DNA from 3 places in the Hylemonella sp. GW821-FHT10B10 genome. Region 1 is predicted to be linked to each of the others. Evidence: predicted binding sites of a transcription regulator. Region 1 holds the regulator's gene; each other region holds the start of a gene.

Evidence for each region. The regulator sigma-54, encoded in region 1, starts transcription at its own class of promoters, with help from an activator protein. The targets are predictions, from matches to a motif close to TGGCANGNAANCTGCTTT.
Region 2: AC07NT_RS13965 (TorF family putative porin) is a predicted target of sigma-54. The motif match lies at 1,708-1,725, and genes of this name have one in related genera.
Region 3: AC07NT_RS14490 (ammonium transporter) is a predicted target of sigma-54. The motif match lies at 5,626-5,643, and genes of this name have one in related genera.

Annotation. Positions count from the first base shown of each region.
Region 1 is NZ_JBWKNN010000003.1:438,527-448,097, reverse strand. Features, by position in the region: gene AC07NT_RS15660 (THUMP domain-containing class I SAM-dependent RNA methyltransferase) at 1-1,222, opposite strand, end outside; gene rpoN (RNA polymerase factor sigma-54) at 1,234-2,808, opposite strand; gene lptB (LPS export ABC transporter ATP-binding protein) at 2,840-3,652, opposite strand; gene lptA (lipopolysaccharide transport periplasmic protein LptA) at 3,667-4,269, opposite strand; gene gshB (glutathione synthase) at 4,441-5,403, shown strand; gene AC07NT_RS15635 (class II glutamine amidotransferase) at 5,412-6,179, opposite strand; gene AC07NT_RS15630 (DHA2 family efflux MFS transporter permease subunit) at 6,184-7,671, opposite strand; gene AC07NT_RS15625 (cation diffusion facilitator family transporter) at 7,668-8,801, opposite strand; gene AC07NT_RS15620 (c-type cytochrome) at 8,874-9,182, shown strand; gene AC07NT_RS15615 (cysteine-rich CWC family protein) at 9,194-9,427, opposite strand; gene AC07NT_RS15610 (ArnT family glycosyltransferase) at 9,487-9,571, shown strand, end outside.
Region 2 is NZ_JBWKNN010000003.1:76,445-86,015, reverse strand. Features, by position in the region: gene AC07NT_RS13975 (MFS transporter) at 1-49, shown strand, start outside; gene AC07NT_RS13970 (YifB family Mg chelatase-like AAA ATPase) at 25-1,557, opposite strand; gene AC07NT_RS13965 (TorF family putative porin) at 1,766-2,515, shown strand; gene glnK (P-II family nitrogen regulator) at 2,542-2,880, shown strand; gene AC07NT_RS13955 (ammonium transporter) at 2,908-4,410, shown strand; gene glcE (glycolate oxidase subunit GlcE) at 4,556-5,635, shown strand; gene glcF (glycolate oxidase subunit GlcF) at 5,655-6,881, shown strand; gene AC07NT_RS13940 (glutathione peroxidase) at 6,892-7,377, opposite strand; gene AC07NT_RS13935 (EamA family transporter) at 7,412-8,284, opposite strand; gene lplT (lysophospholipid transporter LplT) at 8,300-9,571, opposite strand, start outside.
Region 3 is NZ_JBWKNN010000003.1:190,794-200,364, reverse strand. Features, by position in the region: gene AC07NT_RS14525 (TRAP transporter small permease) at 1-334, shown strand, start outside; gene AC07NT_RS14520 (TRAP transporter large permease) at 331-1,638, shown strand; gene AC07NT_RS14515 (hypoxanthine-guanine phosphoribosyltransferase) at 1,657-2,241, opposite strand; gene metW (methionine biosynthesis protein MetW) at 2,256-2,837, opposite strand; gene metX (homoserine O-succinyltransferase MetX) at 2,834-3,979, opposite strand; gene AC07NT_RS14500 (formate/nitrite transporter family protein) at 4,168-4,986, shown strand; gene AC07NT_RS14495 (TMEM165/GDT1 family protein) at 4,983-5,549, opposite strand; gene AC07NT_RS14490 (ammonium transporter) at 5,713-6,915, shown strand; gene rbp (RNA-binding regulator) at 7,200-7,604, shown strand; gene rbp (RNA-binding regulator) at 7,832-8,248, shown strand; gene AC07NT_RS14475 (SDR family oxidoreductase) at 8,302-9,093, opposite strand; gene lptC (LPS export ABC transporter periplasmic protein LptC) at 9,096-9,571, opposite strand, start outside.

The DNA of each region.
Region 1 (9,571 bases):
CTTTGACCATGTCGAACTTGAACAGGCGGCACTCCAGCGGGCCGTTCCACATGGGGACCCGGCGCGACTCCTTCAGGCGCATCTTGCCCGGCAGCTTGAGGTCGGGTGTAAGCACCCAGGCCGTCCAGCCGCTGTAGTTCTTCTTCCAGTGGGCGGCCAGCTGGCTGAAGAACTCCACGCCCTCGTCGGTCTGCGCCAGCTCACGCGCGCCAAAGCGCGCGCCCTCGCCCTCGCCTGCCACACCACCGATGCCGATACGTTCTCCATACGGCGGATTCAGCAACATCACGCCACCGCCCTCGATGGGCGGCATGCGCTGCAGTGCATCACCACCGCGGAACTCGATCACGTCGGCCACACCGGCACGCTGGGCATTGCGCTGGGCAAAGTCCACCATGCGGTGCGACACGTCGCTGCCGTAGATCAGCGCCGCCTGGCCGGGCTCGGGCTTGACCACGGCCTGCGCGGCCTCGGCCTTCATGGCGGCCCACTCCTGGGCGCGGAAAGGCCGGTATTTCTCGAAAGCGAAACGCCGCAGCGAACCGGCCGCGATGTTGCAGGCGATCTGCGCCGCCTCGATCACCACCGTGCCGCTGCCGCAGCAGGGGTCGTACAGCGGCAGCAGGTCACCGTCGCCATCGGCCCAGCCACTGGCAGCGATCATGGCCGCGGCCAGAGTCTCCTTCAGGGGCGCATCACCCTTGTCCTCGCGCCAGCCGCGCTTGAACAACGGCTCACCCGAGGTATCGATATAGAGCGAGCAGCTGTCGGTGGTCAGGTGGGCGTAGATCCGCACGTCGGGCCACTGGGTGTCCACATCGGGGCGCACGCCGCCCGAGGTTTCGCGAAAACGGTCACAAACCGCGTCCTTCACCTTCAGCGCTGCAAAGTTCAGCGAGGTCAGCGGGCTGTGTTGCGCCGTGACCTCGACCTTGATGCTTTCCTTAGGTGTGAACCACTGCTCCCAGGGCACCGCCATGGCGGCGCGGTACAGATCCTGTTCGCTGCGGTATTCGGTGTACGAGAGCAACACCAGCACACGCTGCGCCAGGCGGCTGTAGAGGTTGAGCAGCATGGCCTGCGCAAACGAGGTGCGCACCGCCACCCCGCCGCGCTGTTTGGTGACACACCCCGGCGGCAGACCCGTGATCTGCAGGATCTCGGGCGCCAGATAGTCCTCCACGCCGGCGGCGCAAGGCAGAAACAATTGCAGCTGGTTCACAGTGCGTCCATTCAGAGCGCTTTGCGCAGGTTGGCGGGAGCTATTTTCAAGGCCTCGCGGTATTTGGCCACGGTGCGGCGCGCGCATTCGATGCCCTGCTCCTTGAGCATCTCGGAGAGCTGGCTGTCGGACAGGGGTTTCTTGGCGTTCTCGGCACTGACAAACTGCTTGATCAGCGCGCGCACCGCCGTACTCGAAGCGTTGCCGCCGGATTCGGTGCCCAGGCCCGAGCCGAAGAAGTACTTGAGTTCGTAGGTGCCAAAGGGCGTGGACATGTATTTGGCCGTGGTCACGCGGCTGATGGTGGACTCGTGCAGACCCAGCTCGTCGGCGATCTCGCGCAACACCAGCGGGCGCATGGCCAGTTCGCCGTGCATGAAGAAGTTCTTCTGCCGCTCGACAATGGCGCTGCTCACGCGCAGGATGGTGTCGAAACGCTGCTGGATGTTCTTGATGAACCAGCGCGCCTCCTGCAGGCGCTGCTGCAGCGCGGCGTAGTTGTCGCCTTCGCGGCCGCCGGCCTTGTGGCCCTTGAGCGCGTTGGCATAGATGTCGTGCACGCGCAGGCGCGGCATGATGTCCGGGTTGAGCTGCACGCGAAAACGGGTCTGCGCGCCATTGCCGCTGCGCAGCACCAGCACGTCGGGCACGATGACGTTGCGCTCGACGTTGACGAAGCGCCGGCCGGGCTTGGGCTCCAGCCGCGCCACCAGACCCAGGGCCTCGCGCGTCAGGGCTTCACTGCCGCCGCAGAGCTGTGCCAGCTTCTTGAGGTCACGCCGCGCCAGCAGTTCGGGCGGCTGCTCGATCATGCGCAGGGCCTGCGCCACCACCGCGGGCTCCGGCAAGGCCGCCGCACCCCTCATCGCATCGGCCTGCAAGGCGTGCAGCTGCAGGCGCAGGCATTCGGCCATGTTGCGCGCGCCCACACCCGTGGGCTCCAGACTTTGCAGCAGGCGCAGCGCGAGCTCGAAATGCTCGCGCACGGACTCCACCTGCTCCAGATCGTCGCCAGCCAGGCCCTGCGCCAGGGACTCCAGCGTGTCTTCCAGATAACCGTCGTCGTTGAGCGACTCGATCAGGAACAGCAGGGCCGCGCGGTCGACGGCATTCAGGCGCAGGGACAGGGCCTGGCGCTTGAGGAAGTCCGGCAGCGATTCCTGACTGCGCGCCAGTTCGGTGGCGTCGGCTTCGTCGTCCTCGCGCGCGCCGTTGCGCGCCGGCGCGTCGCCGCCCCATTCGCTGTCGTCGGGCGACATGTCCACGCTGCCGTCGCCCTCCCAGTTGCCCTCGATCTCCAGGCTGGTGGTGGCACTGTCGTCCGGTCCATCGCTGGACGACGCACTACTGCTGCTGTAGTCGTATTCCGCCTCGTCCTGTGCCACCGGCGTATCGGCACGCTCCAGGCCATGGGCCTCGCGCTCGACGCTGTCGTCGGCGCGTTCAAGGAAGGGATTTTCGTCGAGCAGTTGCTCGACCTCCTGGTTCAGCTCCAGCGTAGAGAGCTGCAGCAGACGGATGGACTGCTGCAACTGGGGCGTGAGCGCCAGGTGCTGGGAGACCCGTAGCGACAGTCCCTGTTTCATGATGCCAAGCCGATGTGCAGGGGGGACCCCCTCACATCTTGAAGTGCTCGCCGAGGTAGACCCGGCGCACATCGGCGTTGTTGACGATCTCGGCTGGCGTGCCCTGGGCCAGCACCCGGCCCTCGCTGATGATGTAGGCGTGGTCGCAGATGCCCAGCGTCTCGCGCACATTGTGGTCGGTGATCAGCACGCCGATGCCGCGCGCCTTGAGGAAACTGATGATGCGCTGGATCTCGATCACCGCGATCGGGTCGATACCGGCAAAAGGCTCGTCCAGCAGGATGAAACGCGGCTGGGTGGCCAGGGCGCGGGCGATCTCCACGCGGCGGCGCTCGCCACCCGACAGCGCGAGCGCGGGCGACAAGCGCAGCGTCTCCACGCGCAGGTCCTGCAACAGGGCGGTAAGACGGTTCTCGATCTCGCCCTTGCTCAGCGGTTTGCCGGCCTCGTCACGCTGCAGCTCCAGCACGGCGCGCACGTTGTCCTCGACGTTGAGCTTGCGGAAGATGGACGCCTCCTGCGGCAGGTAGCTCAGGCCCATGCGCGCGCGCTGGTGGATGGGCATGTGCTCCACGCGCTCGTCGTCGATCAGGATCTCGCCGGCACTGGCACGCACCAGGCCCACGATCATGTAGAAGGAGGTGGTCTTGCCCGCCCCGTTGGGGCCCAGCAGTCCCACCACCTCGCCCTTGCGCACGGTCAGGGCCACGTCCTTGACGACCTCGCGGCTGCCGTAGAACTTCTTGAGGTGGCGCGCCTCCAGGCGGCTGGTGTCGGCGCCGGGCTGCGTGTCCTGGGCGATCGCCGAGTCGGGCTGGGAGTCGGGCACAGCCCCGCTTACCATCTGCTGGCTGTCGCTCACTTGCGTCCTCCGCCCAAGGTGTCGTCATTGCGCAGGGGCAGGCCGGGGCGTGGTGCCACCGGGGCCGCTGTCGTCTCGTTGCGCGGTGTCAGCGTGGCGCGCACGCGCTCGCCACCCTTTTGCGGGCCGCCGTCCACCGTGAACACGTCCGTCAGGCTGCTGTACTGGATGATGTTGCCCGTCACCACATCGGCCACCTGGGTGCCGCGCAGGCGGCGCAGGCGGGCGTCCTTGATCAGCTTGAACACGTCGGCGCGGCCGTCGTATTCGATGGTTTCGCTCTCTCCCTCGATGTATTCGTCCTCGCCGTCGCGTTTCTGGCGGAAGTAGGCGCGCTGGCCGGCTTCGGCCGTCACCACGCCGAACTGGTAACCCTGGGGGTCCTGGCGCACTTCGATGCGTGTGCCCTTGATGATGATGGAACCCCGGGTCAGCACCACATTGCCGCTGAAGACGCTGGTCTGCTTGAGATCGTCATAGCGCAGGGCATCGGCCTCGATGTTCATCGGTTTCTTGGCATCGGCCTTCTCGGCACTGGCCACGCCCGCGTTCAGTGCACAGGCTGCGCACAGAAGGAAGCGGAGGATGGTGAATTTCATAAAGGCACGAATCTTGCTCTTTGGGGTCCTGGGCATTGTAATCGGGCCGGGCGGCTGGTCCAGTCCTTGCTTTTGCCCCTGGGCGGTACGCGTGCTTGCAGGACCCCTGCCGTATGTCTTCCGAGGATTCGTGAGAGACTTCCGGCCACCGCTAGCCCTGTTGCGCCATCCATGAACCTGCTCTTTGTCGCCGACCCGCTGGAATCCTTCAAGACCTACAAGGACAGCACCTTCGCCATGATGCGCGAGGCCCAGCGCCGCAACCACACGGTGGCCGCCTGCGAGCCCCAGCACCTGAGCTGGACGGCCAGCACCGGCGTGCAGGCGCCGGTGCGCCGCATCCGCCTGACCGGCCACGAGGAGCACTGGTTCCACGAATCACCGCTGGCACCGGCCCAGCGCCTGGCCGCGCTGCGCGACTTCGACGCCATCGTCATGCGCAAGGATCCACCCTTCGACAGCGAGTTCTTCTACGCCACCCATCTGCTGGAGCAGGCCGAGCGTGAAGGCGCCCGGGTCTTCAACAAACCACGCGCACTGCGCGACCACCCCGAAAAACTGGCCATCCTGGAATTCCCGCAATTCACCACGCCTACGCTGGTCACACGTAACGCGCAGGCCGTGCGCGACTTCCACGCGCAGCACCGCGACATCATCCTGAAGCCGCTGGACGGCATGGGCGGCATGGGCATCTTCCGCGTGCGCGACGACGGCATGAACCTGGGCAGCATCATCGAGACGTTGAACCGCGACGGCGCGCAGTCCCTGATGGTGCAGAAGTTCCTGCCGGCCATCGCCCAGGGCGACAAGCGCATCCTGGTCATCGGCGGCAAACCCGTGCCCCACGCGCTGGCGCGCATCCCGCAGGGCGGCGAAGTGCGTGGCAACCTGGCAGCCGGCGGCAAGGGTGTTGCCCAGCCCCTGAGCGCGCGCGATCTGGAAATTGCCGGGGCCATCGGCCCGGTGCTGGCCGCGCGCGGCCTGCTGCTGGTGGGCCTGGACGTGATCGGCGACTGCCTGACCGAAATCAACGTCACCAGCCCCACCTGCTTCCAGGAAATCACGCACCAGGCCGGCTTCGACGTGGCGGCCATGTTCATCGACGCGCTGGAAACCGCACTGACAGTGCGTTGAGCGTCGGCTCAGCCCTTGGCGGGCGTGCCGTCCACAAAAACCCGCAACTCACCCGGTGCAAACGCCGTCCACTGCTCATCGGTGGTCAGCGGGGCCGTCACCACCACCGCCACGCGGTCGCCCGGCGCGGCGTGCTCGGCGAAATTCACACTCAGATCCTCGTCGCGCAGCGTGGCGCTGCCGAAGGGGTGCTGGCGCACCACGTGGTAGAGGTTCGTCGAGGCATGGGCCCACAGGGCCTCGCCATTGCTCAGCAGAAAATTGAAGGTGCCGTGTTTCGCAATCTGCGGCACCAGCTCGCGCAGCGTCAAGGTCAGCTCGGCAATGCTGGGCACGCTGGCATGTGACTTGGCCAGTTCCTGCATCAGCCAGCAGAAGGCGCGCTCGCTGTCGGTGTGGCCCACAGGCCTGAAGCTGCCGTGCAGGCGCGGCATGTAGTCCTTGAGGTCGCCGTTGTGCGCGAACACCCAGTAGCGGCCCCAGAGCTCGCGCACGAAAGGGTGGCAGTTCTCCAGCGTCACCTCCCCCTGGGTGGCCTTGCGGATGTGCGAGATCACGTTGCGACTCTTGATCGGGTAGTGGCGAATCAGCTCGGCCACCGGCGACTCGGCGGCCGACTGGTGGTCGACAAAATGGCGCAGGCCCTTGTCCTCGAAGAAGGCAATGCCCCAGCCATCGCCATGGTGGTCGGTACGCCCGCCGCGCTCGGCAAAGCCGGCGAAGCTGAACAGCACATCGGTCGGCACATTGCAGTTCATGCCCAGCAGCTGGCACATGGTTTCAGGCCTCCTTCGGCTCGGGCTGCCCGCGCGGTGTGCTGCGCATGCGCCAGGCCGCCAGCATGGCCAGGGCGCAGACCCCGGCCAGCATCACGAAGGTCTCGTCGAAGGCGGCCAGTCGCGCGGGGCTGGTCTCGCCGCGGGCCAGGCTGTCGCCATGCACGGCGATGCGCCACTCCAGCACGATGCCGCACAGGCTCACACCGACGGCGCCACCCAGCATGCGCAGGAAATTGATGGCGCTCGAGGCCTGCGAGATCAGGCGCGGCTCCAACCCGGCCATGGCCCCGTTGTTCAGCGAGGGCAGGATGAACCCCAGGCCGATACGACCCAGGATCGCCCAGGCCACCAGCAAGGCCAGCACGGTCTGGCGCGCCATGCCCGGCATCAGGGTCAGCATCAGCGCGAAAGAGACAGCCAGCAGGCCCAGGCCGATGCAGATCAGCACCCGGATGGGCCAGTGGTCCGACAGGCGCCCGGCCAGCGGAATGGTCACGGCCAGCACCAGGCCGGCCGGCAGCATGATGGTGCCCACGTGCGAGGCCGAGAGCTGCTGGGCCATCTGGATGTAGAGCGGTAGCAGGTAGGTGGAACCGAAGAGGGCCGTGCCGTAGATGAAGGCCACCAGACTGCCCATGGCGAAGGAACGGAAGGCAAACAGGTCCGGATGCATGAGCGGCATGTCGCCGCGGCGCGCCTGGTGCCGTTGCCAGAGTATGAACACCACCGTACAGGCCAGGGCCAGGCCCAGCAGGGCCCAGGCCTGCGGCCCGGCCGCACCATGCAGCTCGACCATGCCGTTGAGCAGGCACAGGGTACCCACCGTGGCCAGCAGCAGGCCCTGCCAATCGAGCCGATTGCCGTGGCGATCGGGCGCGCTGCCCCCGGGCGAAGTGGTGGGCACATAACGGAAGGCCAGCCACAGCGATGCCAGGCAGAAGGGCACGACCATGAAGAAGATGGAGCGCCAGCCAAACCAGTCCACCAGCAGGCCGCCGATGCTGGGGCCCAGGGCGGGCGCGAGCACCACACCCATGCCGAAGATGCCGCCCGCGCGCCCGCGCTCGTGGGCAGCGAAGGCCCGCATGATGATGATGGCCGGGATGGGCTGCACCACACCCGCGGCCAGACCCTCGACCACACGCGCCACCAGCACCACCTCGAAGCTGCCCGCCAGGCCGCCGCCCACACCGCCGCCCAGCAGCATGAGCATGGCCACCACATAGGTGCGGCGGTAGCCGAAGCTCGCCAGCAGCCAGGGGGTGCACAACATCGCCACGGTGGTGGCCACCATGAAGCTGGAGGTGGCCCATTGCGCGCGCTCCTGGCCCAGCACGAACTGGTGGCTCATGTCGGGGATGGCCACGTTGATGATGGTCGAGGACATGATGGAGGCCATGGTGCCCACCATCACGGCCAGCAGCAGCAGCCAGCGGTAGCCTTCGCCGTAGCGGGCCTGCATTTCGGGCAGGGTGGAGGGGTGTTTCATGTCGAGGACCTTGTGCCGGGGCCGGCCACCGTAACACGGGCCAGAGGGCCCAGATTGGCCAGGGCCGTCTGCAATTCGCGCTGCAGGCGCGACAGCTCGTCCGGCGTATGGGGCCGGGCCAGTTCGATCTCCACCTCGAGCCCGCCTTCCAGATAATGCAGGCGCAGCGCGGCCGGCGCCTCGCGCAGCAGCTCCTGCACGCGAGCCAGCACCCGGTCCCGCGGCGGCAAGGCCAGCACGCGGGCCAGATGGCGCACCGTGCCGGGATCGATGTGCACCGTGCACTCGGCCACCCGGTGCGCGGACTTGACCTGCGCGCTGATCTGCTCGGCGATGTAATGCCCCTCAGACACCGAGAGATGCGTGCCCACCTCCACATGCATGTCGATCACGGCCCAGTCGCCCATGCGTCGCGTGCGCAGGTTATGCACGTCCAGCACACCATCGATGGCCTGCACCGTGCGGCGGATGCGCTCGATCTCCTCGGGGTCGAGCGCGTGGTCGGTCAGGCTGTGGAAGGCATCCACCGAGAAATCCCAGCCCGCCTTGACGATCATGAAACCCACGATGACCGCCGCCACCGCGTCCATGCTGTGGTAGCCCAGCAGGTTGGCAGCTATGCCCAGCGCCACCACGAGGGAAGAAGCCGCATCCGCGCGTGCATGCCAGGCGTTTGCGATCAGCATGGAACTCTTGAGCTGCTCACCGATGCGCCGCATGTAGCGGAACAAACCCTCCTTGGCGACCAGCGTGATCAGCGCGGCCACCAGCGCCAGCGGGTGCACGGCGCCCAGGTTCTGGCCCTCGTGCAGCTTGACCCCGGCCGTCCAGACCATGCCCACACCCGTGGCCACGAGGATCAGGCCGATGGCCAGGGAGGCGGCCGTCTCGAAACGTGCATGGCCGTAGGGGTGTTCCGCGTCGGCCTCGGCATGGGAATGGCGCGCGGCAAACAGCACCACGCCATCGGCCACCAGGTCGGACAGGGAATGCAGGCCGTCAGCGATCAGGGCCTGAGAGCGGGCGAACACCCCGATCACCACCTGGGCAGCCGCCAGGAACACATTGACCCAGACGCTGATCCAGGTCGAACGCCGGGCCTGGCGCTGCTCTTCGTGGGTGCGGGTCATGGCTTGGGAGGCTGGAAGACGGTGGGAACCTGATGCTAGCAGGCGGGGCGCCATGGTGGCACCATGCGGTACATGACACTGCACCACATGGGCTGCCTGCTTCTGCTGCTGGCGTACGCGCCAGCCACCCTGGCCAGCGCGCAACTTGCGCTGGACAAGGGCTGCTTCAGCTGCCATGGCGAACCGCCACGGCGCAGCGCGCCGAGCATGAACCAGCTCGCTGGCGACTACGCGCGCTACCGCGGACAGGTGGATGCGCCGCGCCGGCTGGCCGACAAGCTGCGCGAGGGCGGCCTGTTCGGCCACATTGCAGCCCATGAACGCCTCAGCCGCGAAGAGTCTGAAGCGCTGATGCGCTGGATCATCGAGGGAGCGAAATAAGCCGAAGCCGCCTAGGGCCGGGCCGCCCGGGCGCAGGCCTCGCAGATGCAGGCCAGTCGTCGTGCCTCGGCCGGTACGCGCGCCAGCAGCTCCGGGGTGAAGGTGGCCGTGGTGCACCAGCAGGGCGGCTGGGCAACCCCGGTGGCACGTGCCAGCTGGTTGGCGCAGGCGTTGGACTGGCCGCACAGAGGGCAGAGAGTGGGGTCGATGGCGGACGGCAAGCCGGCCACGGATTTCGGTTCCATGGCAGCAGTTTAGCGCTGCCCCTCGTTTAGACTTCGTGCTCCCACCCCCGAGATCCCCCGTGTCTGTCACCCTGCGCCCCTCCCACATCCTGGCCCTGCTCCTGGCAGGCCACAGCCTGCTGCATTTCGTGCTGGGCTGGGTGC
Region 2 (9,571 bases), 360 kb from region 1:
TTTCGGGCAGGCCTTGCGTCGGCGTCAGGCGTTGATGCTGCTGGAGTGAAGCTGCCGGTATTGCAGCGCCTCGGCCACGTGCTCCAGCGTGATGCGTGGCGCCTCGGCCAGGTCGGCAATGGTGCGTGCCACCTTCAGCGTACGGTGCAGGCCGCGCGCCGACCAACCCAAGCGTACCGCGGCCGCATCGAGGAAACGCAGGGCGGCTTCCTCGGGCCGCGCGTGCGTGTCGATCTCCTGCCCGGTGAGCAGGTGATTGGGTTTGCCCTGGCGCGCCAGGGCGCGCTCGTGCGCCGCCGAGCAGCGCGCACGCACACGGGCCGTGCTCTCGCCGGGAGGGGCCTGCAGCAATTCGTTGGCTGGCAAAGCACCCACCTGCACATGCAGGTCTATGCGGTCCAGCAGGGGGCCCGACAACCGGCCCTGGTAGCGGGCTACCTGGTCAGGGGTGCAGCGGCAGGCCCGTTGGGCCGAGCCCAGGTGCCCGCAGGGACAAGGGTTCATGGCGGCCACCAACTGGAAACGGGCAGGGAACTCAGCGCGCCGTGCCGCGCGCGCGATGGTGATGCGACCGCTTTCCAGAGGCTCGCGCAAGGCTTCCAGGGCGGCCCGCGGAAACTCTGGCAGTTCATCCAGGTAGAGCACGCCTTGGTGGGCTAGTGAGACCTCCCCCGGTCGCGGGGGTGACCCCCCACCCACCAGGGCGACGGCGCTGGCCGAGTGGTGCGGGCTGCAGGTGGGTCGCCGGCCCCAAGTGGCGAGATCGAAACGTCCGGCCAGGCTGGCCAGGGCGGCACTTTCCAGGGCCTCGTTGGTGGACATCGGGGGCAGCAGACCGGCCAGTCGCTCGGCCAGCATGGATTTGCCGGTGCCAGGTGGGCCGCTGAAAAGAATGCTGTGACCACCTGCGGCCGCAATCTCGAGCGCCCGCTTCGGGCCTGCCTGCCCCTTGACATCGGCCAGGTCGGGTCCCTCATGGTTCCATTGCAGCGGCTGCGCAGTAAGCCGGGCCCAGCCTGGTGCATCGATGGTGGTGGCTACGCGGCCGGGCAGGAATTGCTGCACCACGTCCAGTAGATGGCCAGCCTTGTAGATAGTGGAGTCGGGTACCAAGGCGGCTTCTTCGGCACTGCCAGGCGGCAGGACCAACCGGGTGGGTACCCCCCGCAGCGCCAGCGCCATGGCCAGCGCACCGCGCACCGGGCGCAACTCACCGGACAGCGACAGCTCCCCGGCAAACTCATAGTCGGCCAGGGCCGCGGCATCGATCTGGCCGCTGGCAGCCAGGATGCCCAGGGCGATAGGCAAATCAAAGCGGCCCGAGTCCTTGGGCAGGTCCGCAGGTGCCAGGTTCACCGTGATGCGCTTGTTGTGCGGGAACTCCAGGCCGGCGTTCTGGATGGCCGAGCGCACGCGTTCTCGTGCCTCCTTGACCTCGGTTTCGGCCAGGCCGACGAGTGTGAAGCTGGGCAACCCATTGGCCAGATGGACTTCCACGGTGACCGTGGCGGCCTCCAGGCCCAGCAGGGCCCGACTATGCACCAGTGACAGGCTCATGACCAGATCCTCCTCATAAAGGTGCAAACCTCGCTACAAGCCGCACCAAACAGCACACTATTGGTGCAATCTGTACATTTGTACAGTTATCTTAACGCGGCTTGTGCAGATACGTGTACATATTCATGTGGAAATTCTGGGTAGATAACTTGGCACGGTCCCTGCTTATCCGGTTCGTCCCCTTTAACCCTCTCTGATGGAGTAAGACATGAACCTGAAATCCAAGATCGCCCTGGCCGCCCTGACCCTGACCGCCGGCTCTTCTGTCATGGCCCAGCTGGCCTACAACGTGGGTGCCGTCAGCGAATACCGTTACCGCGGTCTGGCCCAGTCGGCCCTGGCCCCGGCTGTGCAAGGCGGCGTGGACTATGCCCACAGCAGCGGTTTCTACGTCGGCGCCTGGGGTTCGCAGATCCGCTGGATCAAGGAAGCCGGCACCGCCGCCAACATCGAGACCAAGGGCGATGTCGAACTCGACATCTACGGTGGTTACAAGGGTGAAATCAGCAAGGACTTCACGTATGACGTGGGCTACCTGCGTTATGAGTACGTCGGCAACACCTACAAGGATGTGTCGACCGCCAATGCCAGCACCGACGAAGCCTATGGCGCCCTGACCTATGGCGCGTACACCTTCAAGGTGTCTTATGCCTTCTCCAACCTGTTCGGTACCGCAAAGAGCGATGGCAGCGTCTATTACGACCTGTCGGCTACTTTCGACCTGGGCGGCGGCTACTCTGTCGTCCCGCATGTGGGCCGCCAGGAAATCGCCGGTCCTGGTACGAACAAGGACTACAGCTATACCGACTACTCCGTTACGCTGGCCAAGGATCTGGGCAAGGGCCTGTCCGCTACCATCGCAGCGGTCGGTACCGATGGCAAGGCCAGTCTCTACAAGGTCAACGGCCGCCAACTGGAAGCTGCCACCGCTGTGGTGGGTGTGAAATACACCTTCTAAATTCAACTCAAACCAGAGGAGAACCCATGAAACTCGTTACAGCCATCATCAAACCTTTCAAGCTGGATGAGGTGCGAGAAGGCCTCTCGGCCATCGGGGTGCAAGGCATCACCGTCACCGAGGTCAAGGGCTTTGGCCGCCAGAAAGGTCATACCGAGTTGTACCGCGGTGCTGAATACGTGGTCGACTTTCTGCCCAAGGTGAAGATCGAGGCGGCCGTGGCTGACGAGCTGGTCGACCGCGTCATCGAGGCGATCGAAGGCTCGGCCCGCACCGGCAAGATCGGCGACGGCAAGATCTTTGTGTACAACCTCGAGCAGGTCGTGCGTATCCGCACCGGTGAAACCGGCAAGGAAGCGCTCTGAGGCTCCCACTAAAGAGAGAACACTGAAATGAAAAAACTAATCGTCTCCTTCGTGCTGGGTCTGGGCCTGCTGGCCGGCTCCGCCGCAGTCTGGTCCCAGACTGCTCCGGCCACCGAGGCCGCCGCTCCCGCAGCAGCAGCCGCTCCGGCCGCGGCCGCTCCCGCAGACGCCGCTGCTCCGGCTGCTGCCGCCCCCGTGCCCAACAAGGGCGACACCGCCTGGATGATGGTCTCCACGTTGCTGGTCATCATGATGACCGTGCCCGGCCTGGCCCTGTTCTACGGCGGCCTGGTCCGCAGCAAGAACATGCTGTCGGTGCTGATGCAGGTCATGGTGACCTTCTCGCTGATCGTCGTGTTGTGGTTCATCTATGGCTACAGCATCGCGTTCACGGAGGGCAACGCTTTCATCGGAGGCTTTGATCGTCTGTTCATGAAGGGTATCTGGGACAACGTCGCAGGCACCTTCGCCAACGGCGCGACCTTCAGCAAGGGTGTCTACATCCCCGAGATCGTGTTTGCCGCCTTCCAGGCCACCTTTGCGGGTATCACCTGCGCGCTGATCGTCGGTGCCTTTGCTGAGCGCATGAAGTTCTCGGCCGTGCTGATGTTCATGGCCCTGTGGTTCACCTTCAGCTACGCCCCGATCGCGCACATGGTCTGGTTCTGGATGGGTCCGGATGCCTACACCGCCAAGGAAGTCGTCGACGCCATGAACGGCAAGGCTGGCTACATCTGGCAGATGGGCGCTCTGGACTTCGCCGGCGGTACCGTGGTGCACATCAACGCCGCCGTTGCTGGCCTGGTGGGTGCTTACATGGTGGGCAAGCGCATCGGCTACGGCAAGGAAGCCATGGCTCCGCACAGCCTGACGCTGACCATGGTGGGTTCCGCCCTGCTGTGGGTGGGCTGGTTCGGCTTCAACGCCGGCTCTGCCCTGGAAGCCAACGGCTTCGCCGCCCTGGCCTTCGCCAACACCTTCGTGGCAACGGCTGCTGCCGTGCTGGCCTGGTGCGTGGGTGAGGCGCTGCTCAAGGGCAAGGCCTCCATGCTGGGTGCTGCTTCCGGCGCCGTCGCTGGCCTGGTGGCCATCACGCCCGCTGCTGGCAACGTCGGCATCGGTGGCGCGCTGATCGTCGGCTTGCTGGCTGGCTTCATCTGCCTGTGGGGTGTCAGCGGTCTGAAGAAGCTGCTCGGTGCCGATGACTCGCTCGACGTGTTCGGCGTACACGGCGTCGGCGGTATCCTCGGTGCCCTGCTGACCGGCGTGTTCAACAGCCCGTCCCTGGGTGGCCCGAGCCTGGTCGGTGACTGGGTCACGGCCGGCATGGTGACCCCGGCCGACTACTCCATCGCCGCTCAGGTGTGGATCCAGGCCAAGGCTGTGATGATCACCATCGTCTGGTCTGGCGTGGTCTCCTTCATCGCCTACAAGATTGTCGATCTGACCATCGGTCTGCGCGTCAGCGAAGAAGACGAGCGCCAAGGTCTGGACATCACGGCCCACGGCGAAACCGCCTACAACCGTTAAACGAGCAATGGACGGCAGCCGGCGCCTTGTGCACCGCCTGCCGCACCAGAGCAAGCGAGAGTCTCCTCTGGTTCAGGCCCGCAAGAGCGCAAGCTCAAGCGGGCCTTTTTTCCTTGGCGCGCCTGCCAGCCGTTAACATGGCGGCATGGATCAAGCCCTGCAAGACATAACGAAGCGTGTGCGCCAGGCTGCCGCGGCCGGTACGCCACTGCGCATCCGCGGTGGCGGCAGCAAAGACTTCTACGGCCAGTCCCTGCTGGGTGAGTTGCTGGACACCCGGCCTCTGGCCGGTATCGTCAGCTACGAACCCAGTGAGCTGGTTGTCACAGTGCGTGCCGGCACGTCGCTGGCCGAGCTGGAAGCCGTGCTGGCGGGAAAGGGCCAGTACCTTCCCTTTGAGCCGCCGCATTTCGCCACGGACGGCGCCGTCGCCACCGTGGGCGGCATGCTGGCCGCAGGATTGAACGGTCCGGCCCGGGTCAGTGTCGGCGCCGTACGCGACTACGTGCTGGGGCTGGAACTGCTCAACGGCAAGGCCGAATTGCTGACCTTTGGCGGCCAGGTCATGAAGAACGTAGCCGGTTACGACGTCTCGCGCCTGATGGCCGGCGCCATGGGCACCCTGGGACTGATCACTCAGGTTTCGCTCAAGGTGCTGCCGCGGGCGGTGGCCGAGAGCACCCTGGTGTTTGAGCTGGACGAGGCGCGCGCGCTGGCGCAACTCAACACCTGGGGCGTCTTGCCCCTGCCCGTCAATGCGTCTTGCTGGCACGAGGGCGCGCTGATGGTGCGCCTGCGCGGCGCACAGGCAGCTGTGGCCGCAGCGCAAAAGAGCATGGGCGGCACCGTCCTGGGCGAGGGCCAGGCCACGCTCCTGTGGAACGCGCTGCGCGAACAGACGGCACCTTTCTTCCAGCTCGCCGAGGGCGAATCGCTGATGCGCCTGAGCGTGCCCGACACGGCGCCGCCGCTGGGCCTGGGCCCCACGCTGATCGAATGGGGCGGCGCGCAGCGCTGGCTCAAGCTGCCTTTGCCGCGGCGCCCGGACATGAGCGCGGTGCTGGATGCCACCACCGGCCACGCCACGCTGTTTCGCGCCAAGGACAAAAGCGCGGGCGTGTTTACCCCGCTGGCCGCGCCGCTGGATCGCATCACCCGCGAACTCAAGAAACAGTTCGACCCGGCCGGCATCTTCAACCGCGCACGCCTTTACCCCGATTTCTGAGCAGGACTGGCGAACCTTCATGCAAACCAATCTCGCTCCCGAGTTCAAGCACACAGCCGACGGCCAGGCGGCCGAAGCCATCCTGCGCAAATGCGTGCATTGCGGCTTCTGCACCGCCACCTGCCCCACCTACCAACTGCTCGGCGACGAGCTCGATGGTCCGCGCGGCCGCATCTACCTGATCAAGCAGGTGCTCGAAGGCGAGGTGCCCACGCGCAAGACCCAGGCCCACCTGGACCGCTGCCTCACCTGCCGCAATTGCGAAAGCACCTGCCCTTCGGGCGTGGACTACGGTCACCTGGTCGACATCGGCCGCAAGATCGTGGATGAAAAGGTGCCCCGCCCCACCAGCGAACGCTTCGTGCGCTGGGCCCTGAAAGAGGGCCTGACTTCACCGCTGTTCGCCCCGGCCATGAAAATGGGGCAATTGGTGCGCGGCCTCCTGCCCGCCAGCCTCAAGGCCAAGGTGCCGGCCGCGCAAGATGCCGGCACCTGGCCCACGGGCCACCATGCCCGCAAGGTGCTGCTGCTCGCCGGCTGTGTGCAGCCGGCCATGATGCCCAACATCAACAGCGCCACCGCCCGCGTGCTGGATGCCGCCGGTATCCAGACTGTGGTCGCCGCCAAGGCCGGCTGCTGCGGCGCGGTCAAGTTCCACCTGAACGACCAGGACGGCGGCAAGGCCGAGATGCGGACCAACATCGACGCCTGGTGGCCGCACATCGAGAGCGGCGTGCAAGCCATCGTCATGAATGCCTCGGGCTGCGGTGTGACGGTGAAGGAGTACGGCCACATCCTGCAGGACGACCCGCACTACGCGGCCAAGGCCAAACGCATCAGCGAACTGACGAAGGATTTGAGCGAGCTGCTGCCCGATCTGGTGGACAAGCTGCGCGGCAAGGTCTCCTCCAGGGCCGGACAGATTATCTTTCACCCGCCGTGCACGCTGCAGCACGGCCAGAAGCTGCGTGGCGGTGTAGAGCAGTACATGGGTGAACTCGGCTTCAAGGTCAACACCTGCCGTGTGGAGCCGCATCTGTGCTGCGGCTCGGCCGGTACCTACTCGGTGCTCAACCCCAAGCTGGCTTACGAGCTGCGCGACCGCAAGCTCAGAAACCTGGGCGAGATGCGGCCAGAGCAAATAGCCTCCGCCAATATCGGTTGCATCACGCACCTGCAAAGCGGCACCGGCATGCCGGTGAGGCACTGGGTGGAGCTGCTGGACGAGGCGCTGGCGCGGGCCTGAGGCGGTCGCTTCAAGCCGCCAGCGCAGCCTCGATATCCCGCTGCAGCCGCCGGGGCTCAGTGAAAGGCGCATAGCGCTTGAGAACCCTGCCGTCCTTGCCGATCAGGAACTTGGTGAAGTTCCATTTGATGGACTTGGTGCCCAGGAAGCCCCGGGCCTCGCGCACCAGCCACTGGTACAGCGGGTGGGCCTGCGGCCCATTGACCTCGATCTTGGTCATCATGGGGAAACCCACGCCGTAATTGAGCTGGCAGAAACTGGCGATCTCCTCGTTGCTGCCCCGGTCTTGCGCACCGAACTGGTTGCAGGGAAAACCCAGCACGACCAGGCCCTGCGGCCCATAGGTCTTGTGCAATTCTTCCAGCCCCGCGAATTGCGGCGTGAAGCCGCAGGCACTGGCGGTGTTGACGACCAGCATGACCTTGCCCTGGAACTGGCGCAGGGCAACGGTCTTGCCGCCCATCTGTTCGGCTTCAAAGTCATAGACGGTGGGCATGGGAGATCCTGTGCAAGCGTGAGGACTGTGGATGCTAGCACCGGCGCGTATCGGGCCAGGCTGCCCACACCGCGGCCAGCAGAATCAGCGCCCCGCCCAGCAGGGTGGGGGTCTCCAGCGCTGCCGCACCCAGGAGCACCGAGGATACGCTGGCAAACACCACCTCGGTCAGCATGACCAGGGCCGTGGTGGCAGCCGGCAGGCGCGCGGCGCCGTACTGCAGCCCCAGATTGGAGGCCAGAAAAGCCAGGCTGGTGAGCAGCACCAGCCCGACCCAGCCAACGGTGACGGCCGGCGGTGCGGGTACCAGGCCCGAAGGCGCACCCATCAGCGCGGCGGCCAAAGCGAGCAGCGTGCCGCCGGCGAACATGGCCACCATGCGGGCCTCGCCCGGCGTTTCCTTGAGTTTGAGCAGCAACACATTGGTCAGCGCAAAGCAGAAGCCGCCCATCAGGGCCAGCCAGTCGGGCAGGTCCTGCGGCAGCGGCCAGGACGAGCCCGGTGTCTTGAGGACGATGACCATGCCGGTCAGGGCCAACAGCAGACGCAGCAGCGCGCCCAGGCCGGGTCTGTCACCCAGCAGCCCCCAGGCCAGCAGGACCGACCAGACGGGCATGAGGTAGAACAGCAGCACCACGCGCACCACGTCGCCGATGGTCACCGCCCAGTTGAAACCCACATTGGTCAGGCCGGCGGCGAGCAGCAAGAGGCCCAGCAGGGGCTGGCGCAGGAAATGGCGCCAGGCGCCGGGACGCCAGGCCAGCAGTGCCAGAAGCGCCAGCGCGTAGATCAGGAAGGTGGACCACAGCGGGTGCAGGCCATGGGCCTCAAGCAGGCGGAAGGGGTACCAGGAGATGCCCCAGATGAAGGCGTTGAGCACCAAGGCCCAGACGGCGAGCTGCTTCATGGGCGCGAGCCAGCGCTAGCCGTGCAGGTTGTCGTTTCGGGCGATGTCGAGCAGGTGCTCGACTTCCTCGGGGTACCTCTGGCAGTTGTGCTCGTGCCAGCGTTTGATCAGCCACATGAAGCCCGCCACCAGGATGCCGAAGCCGGCGATCGCGCCGAAGGCCGAAACACCCATGCCGGTGGAGAAGCTGTAGAGGAAGCCCAGGCCCAGGATGCAGGTCTGCTCGTTGAAGTTCTGCACGGCGATGGAGCGGCCGGCCCCCATGAGATTGTGGCCGCGGTGTTGCAACAGCGCGTTCATGGGAACAACGAGGAAGCCGCCCAGGCCGCCCAACAGCACCAGGAAGGGCGCGGCCACCCAGACGTTGTCGATGAAGTTCAGCAGGATGACCAGCAAGCCCATGGCGATGCCCAGGGGCATGACACGCGTAGCGTCTTCCAGCCGCATGCGCAGCGAGGCCACCACGGCGCCGACGGCCGTGCCGATGGCCACCACCCCCACCAGGGAGGAGGCCTGGGTGACGCTGTAGCCCAGCGCGGCGGCGGCCCAGGCCAGCACGATGTAGCGCAGGTTGCCGCTTACGCCCCAGAAGAGCGTGGTGGTGGAGAGCGAGATCTGGCCCAAGCGGTCCTGCCAGAGTCGGGTGTTGCAGCGCCAGAAGTCGGGCAGCAGGGCCAGCGGGTTCCTCGGCATGGGGCGCATTTCCACGCCGGTGTGCGGGATGCGCGTGTTGAACCAGGCTGCCAGCAGATAGACCAGGATGAGCACGGCGATGGCAGCTTCGGGAGCGGTGTCTATACCGGTGTCGAACATCGGCAGGTCCAGGCCCAGCAGCATCTGGGACACGGCGTGGCCGACCAACTGGCCGCCCAGCAGCACGCCCAGGATGATGGAGGCGATGGTCAAGCCTTCTATCCAGCCGTTGGCCTTGACCAGCTGTGAGGCGGGCAGCAACTCGGTGAGAATGCCGTACTTGGCCGGTGAATAGGCCGCCGCACCCAGGCCGACGATGGCGTAGGCCATCAGCGGGTGGGTGCCGAACAGCATCATGAGGCAGCCCACGATCTTGATGCCGTTGCTGATCAGCATGACCTTGCCCTTGGGCTGGGCGTCGGCAAAAGCGCCCACGAAGGGCGCCAGGATCACATAGAAGAGGGCAAACATGGGCACCAGCGCTGCCTGTTGCCACTCGGGGGCACCCTCGGTGCGCAGCAGCTGCACGGCCCCGACGAACAACGCGTTGTCAGCCAGCGAGCTGAAGAACTGCGCCGACATGATGGTGTAGAA
Region 3 (9,571 bases), 250 kb from region 1:
GTGGGCCATCCTCTGGGCCGCAGCTTTCATGGTGCCCGAGCGGGAGCACGTGGTGTTCGACCTGCTGTGGAACAGCGCCAGCCGGCGCGTGCGCCGCGGAATGCGCGTCGCCGGTCACCTGATGATCGGTGGCCTCGCCGCGGTGGCTATCCCGGCCAGCTGGGACTATGTGCATTTCATGCGGCGCGAGGGCACACCCGTGCTGGACCTGTCCTTTGAGTGGGTCTTCCTGCCTTTTGTGCTCCTGCTGCTGGCCCTGGTGTGGCGCAGCCTCCATGGCCTCTGGCAGACTTGCCGGGGTCAGGATCTCGAGGACCTGGAGCACAGATCATGAGCCTGGCTTTGTGGACCCTGGTGGGCGTGGTGCTGGCCGGCATGCTGCTGCGCATGCCCATCGGTTTTTCCATGCTGATGGCCGGGGTGGCCTACCTGCTGGTCAAGGGCCAGGACCTGGGCCTGGTGGCCGAGCAGGTCAGCAACGGCCTGTACAACAGCTACGTGCTGCTGGCGGTGCCGCTGTTTGTCTTCGCCGCCAACATCATGAACGCGGGGACGGTCAGCGAGCGCATCTTCGACTTCTGTCGCATCCTGGTCGGCCGCATGCGCGGTGGCCTGGCGCAGGTGGACATCCTCGTCAGCGTGATTTTCTCGGGCATGAGCGGCAGCGCCATCGCCGACGCGGCCGGGCCGGGCCTGGTCACGATCAAGCAGATGCTCAAGAAGCCCGAGTACAGCCGGGGTTTTGCCGGGGCTGTGGTGGTGGCCAGCGCGACCTTGGGGCCCATCATCCCGCCTTCGATCCCCATGGTGATCTATGCGCTGGTGTCGGGCGCCTCGGTCGGGGCGCTGTTCCTGGGTGGTGTCGTGCCGGGGGTATGCATGACGGTGCTCATGATGGGAGTGGTGCAGTACATCGCCCACAAGCGCCAGATGCCGCGCGAGGCCCCGGTGCCACTCAAGGAATGGCCAGGCATCGTGTTTCGCGGCGCCCTGCCCCTGTCCATGCCCATCGTGTTGCTGGGTGGCATCTATTCCGGTGCCTTCACGCCGACCGAAGCAGCAGCCGTTGCAGCGCTGCACGCGCTGATCCTGGCCGCCGTGGTGTTTCGCGCCCTGAGCTGGCGTTCGTTCTGGGGCGTGGTGCTCGAGTCCACACGCTCCAGCGCCGTGATCACCATCATCCTGGCCGGATCCTTCATGCTGAACTACGCCTTTACGGCCGAGGGCGTACCCCAGGCCATGGCGGCCTGGGTTGACGGCCTGCACCTGAGCCGCCTGCAGTTCCTGTTCATGGTGAACGCCCTGTTCCTGGTCCTGGGCTGTTTCCTCGACGTCTCGGTCCTGCTGCTGGTCTTCGTGCCCATGCTGCTGCCCGCGGCCAAAATGCTGGGCGTGGACCTGGTGCACTTCGGCGTGCTGGTGGTGCTCAACATGATGATCGGCCTGATCCATCCGCCTTTCGGCATGCTGCTCTTCGTCACCAAGGCGCTGACGGGCATACCGATCGGGGAAATGATGCGTGAAGGCTGGCTCTTCCTGGTGATGCTGTTGAGTCTGCTGGTGGCCATGACCCTGTTCCCCGAGATCGTGCTCTGGCTGCCCCGGACCATGGGCTACGGCAGCGCAGCGGGCACCTGAGACGCCAGCCGTCGTGCGCTAGATGTCGAGCGCCCAGATGCCGGGCAGGTTGCGCCAGTAGCCGTAGGCGTCCATGCCGACGCCGACCACGAACTTGTTGGGCAAGACCAGGCCCACATAGTCTGGCCTGGCCGGCTTGGATTTGCCGATGTCCTTGTCAGCGAACACAACCAGCAGCACCTCGGCGGCGCCCATTTCGAGCAGCCGCTCCTTCACGTGCGCCAGGGTCTCGCCCTCGTCCAGGATGTCGTCGAGAACGATCACCGTGCGCCCGCGCACCTCGGCATGTGGCTCCACCTTCCATTCGATGCGGCCACCCTGGTCCTTGGCGCCATAACGGGTGACATGGATGTAGTCGAATTCGAGCGGGAACTTGAAACGCGTGAGGATCTGGCCAGCAAAGACGACGGCGCCGCCCATCACGCCCAGCACCAGCGGAAAAGCGGGGCTGTCGGTCCGGGCAAAACGGGCGTTGATCTCGCCAGCCACGCGGTCCATCGCAGCCTGGACGGCGGCGGCATCAAACACCTCCGTGGCCTTGGCCAACAGGGCACGGGCCCGCTCGGCATGGGCATGGGAGCTGAGCGCTGGATCGGTTGGCATGGCTGGACGGGCTTTCAGCGCGAAAACTTCAGCACCGCCGTACTGGCCAGCAGATTGGGCATGAAACGGCGCAGGCGGCCATTGTGCAGGCCGAAGCTGTCGAGTATCTGCAGGCCGTTGCGCTGCGCCAGCACTTCCAGGTCGGCGTGCGTGCCTACACGGATATTGGGCGTGTCGTACCACTGGTAGGGCAGGCGACGCGTCACGGGCATGCGGCCACCCAGCACACTGAGCCGGTTGGGCCAATGCGCGAAATTGGGGAAGGCCACAATGCCCACGCGGCCCACGCGCGCCGTCTCGCGCAGCACGGTCTCGGCGTTGCGCAGGTGCTGCAGGGTGTCGATCTGCAGCACCACGTCAAAACTCTGGTCTTCGAACAGGGCCAGCCCCTCGTCCAGGTTCAGCTGGATAACGTTGACACCACGCTGGACACAGGCCAGCACGTTGGCGTCCGCGATCTCGATGCCGTAGCCGCTGCAGCCACGCGTGGCCTGCAGATGGGCCAGCAGGGCGCCATCGCCGCAGCCCAGGTCCAGCACGCGGGCACCCTGCGGCACCAGGCTGGCGATGGTTTCCAGGGTCAGGCGATCGCTCATGCTGCCACCTCCTGCGCAACGCCCTGGAAGTAGGAGCGCACCAGCTTCATGTAACGCGCGTCGTCCAGCAGGAAGGCATCGTGGCCATGCGGGGCGTCGATCTCGGCGTAGCTCAGTTCGCGGCGGTTGTCGAGCAGGGCCTTGACCATCTCGCGGCTGCGCTTGGGCGAGAAACGCCAGTCGGTGCTGAAACTCACCAGCAGGAACTTGCAGCGCGCCGCCGCCAGTGCGCGGGTCAAGTCGCCGTCGTGCCGGCGTGCCGGGTCGAAATAGTCCAGTGCGCGGGTGATCAGCAGGTAGGTGTTGGCATCGAAGTACTCGCTGAACTTGTCACCCTGGTAACGCAGATAACTTTCGATCTGGAACTCGATGTCCTGCGTCGTGTACTGATAGCCTTCGCGTGCGACGCCGTCCACGGCTGTCCTGAGTTCGCGCCCGAACTTTTCGTTCATGACGTCGTCGCTCAGGTAGGTGATGTGACCGATCATGCGGGCAATGCGCAGGCCACGCTTTGGGATCACGCCCCGCTCGTAGAAATGACCCCCATGGAAATCGGGGTCGGTCACGATGGCGCGCCGTGCCACCTCATTGAAGGCGATGTTCTCGGCATTGAGGTTGGGCGCGCTGGCCACCACCACGGCGTGGCGCACACGCCCGGGGTACTGCAGGGTCCACGACAAGGCCTGCATGCCGCCAAGACTACCGCCCATCACAGCCGCCAGGGTCTGGATACCCAGGACATCGAGCAGGCGCGCCTGCGCGTTGACCCAGTCTTCCACCGTGACCACGGGGAAGTCGGCGCCATAGACCTTGCCCGTGTCCGGATTGACGTGCATGGGTCCGGTGGAACCGAAACAGGAGCCGAGGTTGTTGACGCCGATGACAAAGAATTTGTCCGTGTCCACCGGCTTGCCCGGGCCGATCATGTTGTCCCACCAGCCCTCGCTTTTGGCTTGGCCCTCGTAGACGCCGGCCACGTGGTGCGAGGCATTGAGCGCGTGGCAGATCAGCACGGCGTTGGACTTGTCGGCGTTGAGCCTGCCGTAGGTCTCGTAGGCCAGCGTGTAGCCGCGGATGCTCGCGCCGCTTTGCAAAGGCAAGGCGGCATCAAAGGTCATGGCCTGGGGCTGGGCGATCAGCATCGCGGTCTGGATCTCAAAAAACAAAACCCGGCATAGCGTTCAGCTCGGCCGGGTCTCAGGGAATCGAAACACTTGCCTGTTTAGCTGAACTTCGGAACTCCAGGGTTCCGGCGCCCGCAATCGGGTTCAAATCGGCGCTGAGGATTAGTATAAGTCCAAGTCTTCATCTATCGATACCGGAGTTGCCCATGTCCGAGCTGTATGGATCTGACGCCTACGCCCCGAGCGAAATCGCCCAGCGCATCGAATCGGTGGGCGTGACCAAAGCCAGGCTGGCCACACTGCCCCTGCTCATGCTGGGCGTTCTGGCCGGCGCCTTCATTGGCCTGGGGGCGATGCTGTCCGTGCTGGTAAAGTCCGATGCCACACTGGGCTTTGCCGCAGCGGCCATGGGCGGCGGCCTGGTGTTCTCGCTGGGCCTGTTGCTGGTGGTCGTGGCGGGCGCCGAGCTCTTCACTGGCAACAACCTGCTGGCCATGGCCTGGGCCGATGGCCGCATCAGCAGTGCGGAAGTGCTGCGCAACTGGGTGCTCGTGTGCGGGGCCAACTTCATCGGAGCGGCCGGCCTGGCTGTATTGGTGTTTGCCAGCGGGCACACCGATCTGAATGGCGGTGCTATCGGGCAACAGGTCGTGAAGATCGCCCTGACCAAGCAGGATCTGTCGCCTCTGCAGGCATTCTTTCGCGGCGTGCTGTGCAATGTGCTGGTCTGCATGGCCGTGTGGATGGCCATGGCCGGTCGCAGTGTGGTGGACAAGGCCGTGGCAGTGGTACCGCCCATCATGGCCTTTGTCGCCGCCGGCTTTGAGCACAGCATTGCCAATATGTACCTGATGCCGCTGGCCATGCTCTTGCAACACTTCGGTCCACTGGGCGCCACGACCCCGGTCACCTGGGGCGGCATGTTGGGCAATCTGCTACCGGTGATCGCGGGCAACCTGATCGGTGGCAGCGTGCTGGTGGGACTGGCCTACCACGTGATCTATCGGCGCAAGCCAGGAAACTAGGCACCCCAGCCGAACAGCACCGCCAGGCCCAGCACAAGGAAGATCCCCGCTGAGACCAGGTGCACCAGGCGGATCGGAATACGGCGTGTCATGCGCTCGCCCAGCCAGACCACCGGGGCATTGGCCAGCATCATGCCCAGCGTGGTGCCGGCCACAACCCAGGCCCAAGCCTGGTATTGCGCGGCCAGCATCACGGTGGCGATCTGGGTCTTGTCGCCCATCTCGGCAAGAAAGAAGGCGACCAGGGTGGTGCCGAACACACCCCAGCGCGGCACCCGCGAGACGTCGTCGTCGTCCATCTTGTCGGGTATCAGCATCCAGGCCGCCATGGCCAGAAAGGACAGGCCCAGGATCCAGCGCAGCCAAACCGGGCCCAGCACCGTGGTCACCCAGGCGCCCACGGCGCCAGCCAAGGCATGGTTAAAAAGGGTGGCGACCAGAATGCCCGCCACGATAGGCCAGGGCTTGCGAAAACGGACCGCCAGGATGAGGGCGAGCAGCTGCGTCTTGTCGCCCATTTCGGCCAGCGCGACCAGGCCGGTCGAAATCAGAAAAGCTTCCACCCGCTGATTCTATCTGTCGGGTTTCATGCCCCTTTTACCTTCCTTGGTGCGCGCATTGCACCTTCCTGGAGCGGTTTGGCCTGAATTTTGCTTGTCATTGGTGCATTTCCTAAAAACCCTGGTTTTCGCACCAGAAAAAAGCATTTTCTTCGGAGATCTCCTTATGGACGCACTAAAGCAGGGCGCCGACGCCCTGTTCATCCTGCTCGGCGCCATCATGGTTCTGGCCATGCACGCCGGTTTTGCTTTCCTGGAGCTGGGCACGGTCCGGCGCAAGAACCAGGTCAATGCCTTGATCAAAATCCTGGTCGACTTCTCGGTCTCCACCGTGGTCTATTTCCTGGTGGGCTACACCGTGGCTTATGGCACCGGTTTCCTGATTGGCGCCGACGAGCTGGTCGCTAAAAACGGCTATGAACTGGTGAAGTTCTTCTTCCTGCTGACCTTTGCTGCGGCCATTCCGGCCATCATCTCGGGCGGCATCGCCGAGCGGGCCAAGTTCTGGCCGCAACTGATCGCCACCGCCGCCATCGTGGGCCTGGTCTATCCCTTGTTCGAAGGCATCGCCTGGAACCAGAAGTTCGGCATCCAGGCCTGGATCCAATCCGTAAGCGGCGCGGAGTTCCACGACTTCGCCGGCAGTGTCGTCGTGCACGCCGTGGGCGGCTGGATCGCCCTGCCCGCCGTGCTGTTGCTGGGCGCGCGCTACAACCGCTACCGCAAGGATGGAGGCATCTCGGCCCACCCGCCCTCCAGCATTCCCTTCCTCGCACTGGGCGCCTGGATCCTGACCGTGGGCTGGTTCGGTTTCAACGTCATGAGCGCCCAGACCCTGGACAAGATCTCGGGCCTGGTGGCCGTGAATTCGCTCATGGCCATGGCCGGCGGCACGCTGGCCGCCCTGCTACTGGGCAGGAACGACCCGGGCTTCGTGCACAACGGACCGTTGGCCGGCCTGGTGGCCGTGTGTGCCGGCTCGGACCTGATGCACCCGCTGGGTGCGCTGGTGGTGGGCGGCGTGGCCGGCGCCATCTTCGTTTTCATGTTCACGCTGACGCAGAACAAGTGGAAGATCGACGACGTGCTGGGGGTTTGGCCCCTGCACGGCCTGTGCGGCACCTGGGGCGGCATCGCCGCCGGCATCTTCGGCAGCAAGGCCTTCGGCGGCCTGGGCGGCGTGAGCCTGGCGGGGCAACTCATCGGCACCGGGCTGGGTGTGCTCTGGGCCACGGCCGGGGGTTTCCTGGTCTACGGTGTGCTCAAGCTCTGTATGGGTCTGCGCCTGAGCCAGGAGGAAGAGTTCGACGGTGCTGACCTGTCCATCCACAAGATCGGCGCCACACCGGACCGCGAGGTCAACTGGTAGGGCCAGCGGCTCGCCTTGGCAGCAGCGATACGCAATCAGGGCGGCCTGGATACGACCGGTTTGTCGCATCCAGGCCCCGCTTTCCTGCAAATCCGGGGTCTGCGGGTATCCACTTGCTGGATATTTCAACGGGATCACGCATAATAGTTACGTACTGCTGTAAATCGGTGGTATTAAATTGCGGTGATTCGTCGGTTTTGCGTCTTCTTCAAGTCTTCAGTGCTTTGTTGCTCGCGGCTATCGGACTCCATCGCCTTAACTGAGTCTTTTTGAGGAGTCCCTTCATGGGCAACAAACTTTACGTGGGCAACCTGCCCTATTCCTTCCGTGATGAAGACCTGCAACGCGCCTTTTCCGCGCACGGCAGCGTGAGCAGCGCCAAGGTCATGATGGAACGCGACACCGGCCGCTCCAAAGGTTTCGGCTTTGTCGAAATGGGCAGCGATGCCGAGGCGCAGGCCGCCATCAGCGCCCTGCACGGCCAACAGCAGGGCGGTCGCGCCTTGGTGGTGAACGAGGCCCGTCCGATGGAAGCCCGCCCGCCCCGTAGCGGCGGCGGCGGTGGTGGTTATGGCGGCGGCGGCGGCGGTGGTGGTGGTTATGGCGGCGGCGGCGGTTACGGCGGCGGCGGCGGTGGCCGTCGCGAAGGCGGTGGCGGCGGTTACGGCGGTGGCCGCAGCAGCTACTAAGCTCTGATTTCCCCCCAAAAAGGACCCCATGCGGGTCCTTTTTTCATGGTTTTTCCTAGGCCAGGGCACCTTGTCTGAACAGGATTTCTGTGTCAATAATTAAAACGTGGCGGCTGGGAGGCTTGTCACAGGATTGCGGTGACCTGCCGAATTCGCATCGTCGATACACGAATTGATTGCGTTTCTGGGACTCCATCGCTTGTTTTCGGCTTTTGAGGAGTCCCTGCATGGGCAATAAACTTTACGTCGGCAATCTCGCCTATTCCATCCGCGACAACGACCTGGAACAGGCTTTCAGCCAGTTTGGCAGCGTGAGCAGCGCCAAGGTCATGATGGAACGCGACACCGGCCGCTCCAAAGGCTTCGGCTTTGTCGAAATGGGCAGTGATGCCGAGGCGCAGGCCGCCATCAACGGCATGAATGGCCAACCCCTGAGCGGCCGCAGCATCGTCGTCAACGAAGCCCGCCCGATGGAACCACGCCCCCCGCGCAGCGGTGGTTATGGTGGCGGTGGCGGAGGGGGGGGTTACGGTGGTGGCCGTCGTGAAGGCGGCGGGGACGGAGGCGGAGGTGGTGAGGGCGGTTTCCGCAGCCCCTACGGCAACCCGCGCGGAGGCGGGGGCGGCGGACGCCGCGGTTACTGATCCTGTCCGGATATCTTCAAAGGCCCCGTCAGGGGCCTTTTTATTGAGCCTGGCTAGGACGCCGGGGCGCGATGCTTGCGCGGCCGGCCTGCCAACAGGCGGTCGAACAAGGCATTGGGCAGGATACGCAGCAATTTGGCGGCCACGCCCATCTGCCAGGGAATGACCCGGTAGCTCACGCCAGCCTCGATCGCCCGAAGGGCACGCTCGGCAAAGGCCGGGGGCGACATGAGAAAGGGCATGGCATAGCGGTTCTGCCGCGTCAGCGGGGTGTCGATATAACCCGGGCAGAGCGTGACCACGCGCACGCCGCTGCCACGCAACTCACCTCGCAGGCTCTCGCAATAGCTGATGACACCGGCCTTGCTGGCGCAGTAGGCGCCATGGCCAGGCAAGCCACGGATGCCCGCCACGCTGGCGATGCCCACCAGGCGCCCCGAACCACGCTGCTGCATGGGCACGATGAAAGGATGGAACGTGGCCGCCAGGCCCACGTTGTTGACGGCAAAGGTCCGCGCCATGACGTCCAGGTCCTGTCTCTGAGCGGAGTCCATGCCCACGCTGATGCCGGCATTGGCCACCACCATATCTGGCAGGCCCTGCTGGGCCAGGCAGGCCTGCCCGGTTGCCACGATGCTCTGGACATCCGCCACGTCGGCGGCATACAGGCAATAGCGTGCACCATCGAGCTGATGGGTATCCGCCCACTGCTGCATCTCGTGCACACGGCGCGCCACCAGGGCCAGGTCATACCCGGCCTGATAGCACTGCCAGGCCAGGGCCTGGCCGATGCCGCTGGATGCCCCTGTGATGAAGACAAGTCTGCGCACCACAGCTTCCGCCATGTTCAGCGGTCCTGCGGCGCCTGCAGCGTGCCGCGCACCCGCCCCTTCAATTCCACCACCTGGTCGAAATTGCTGTAGTCCATGCTTTCGGCGGTGATGTGGTCGTTGCCCCGCGTCAGTGCCACCGGCTTGTGTGACTTGATGCGCTCCTCTTCCAGAAAGGCATGCAGGAATTCACCGTTGAAGCTCACGCGCGGCAACGTAACGCCCGCCCGGTCCACCGTGGCCTCGCGCACTACCTGCGCATCACCCATGAGCTGCACTTCGCTGGCGTCGTTGTTGGCCAGTGCGCGTTTGGCGGTGGCCACGGTCAGATGGCCGCGGCTGTTGAAGCTGCGGATACGCACCTGGTCGATCTCCAGCAGATCGGTGTGCGGATAGTGCCGCGCCTGCTCGCCATAGACCTCGCTCTTGAGTCGCCCGTCGGCATCGAAGGTCTTGATGGAGAAGCGCTCCATCATGTAGTCCGGGTCCTTGC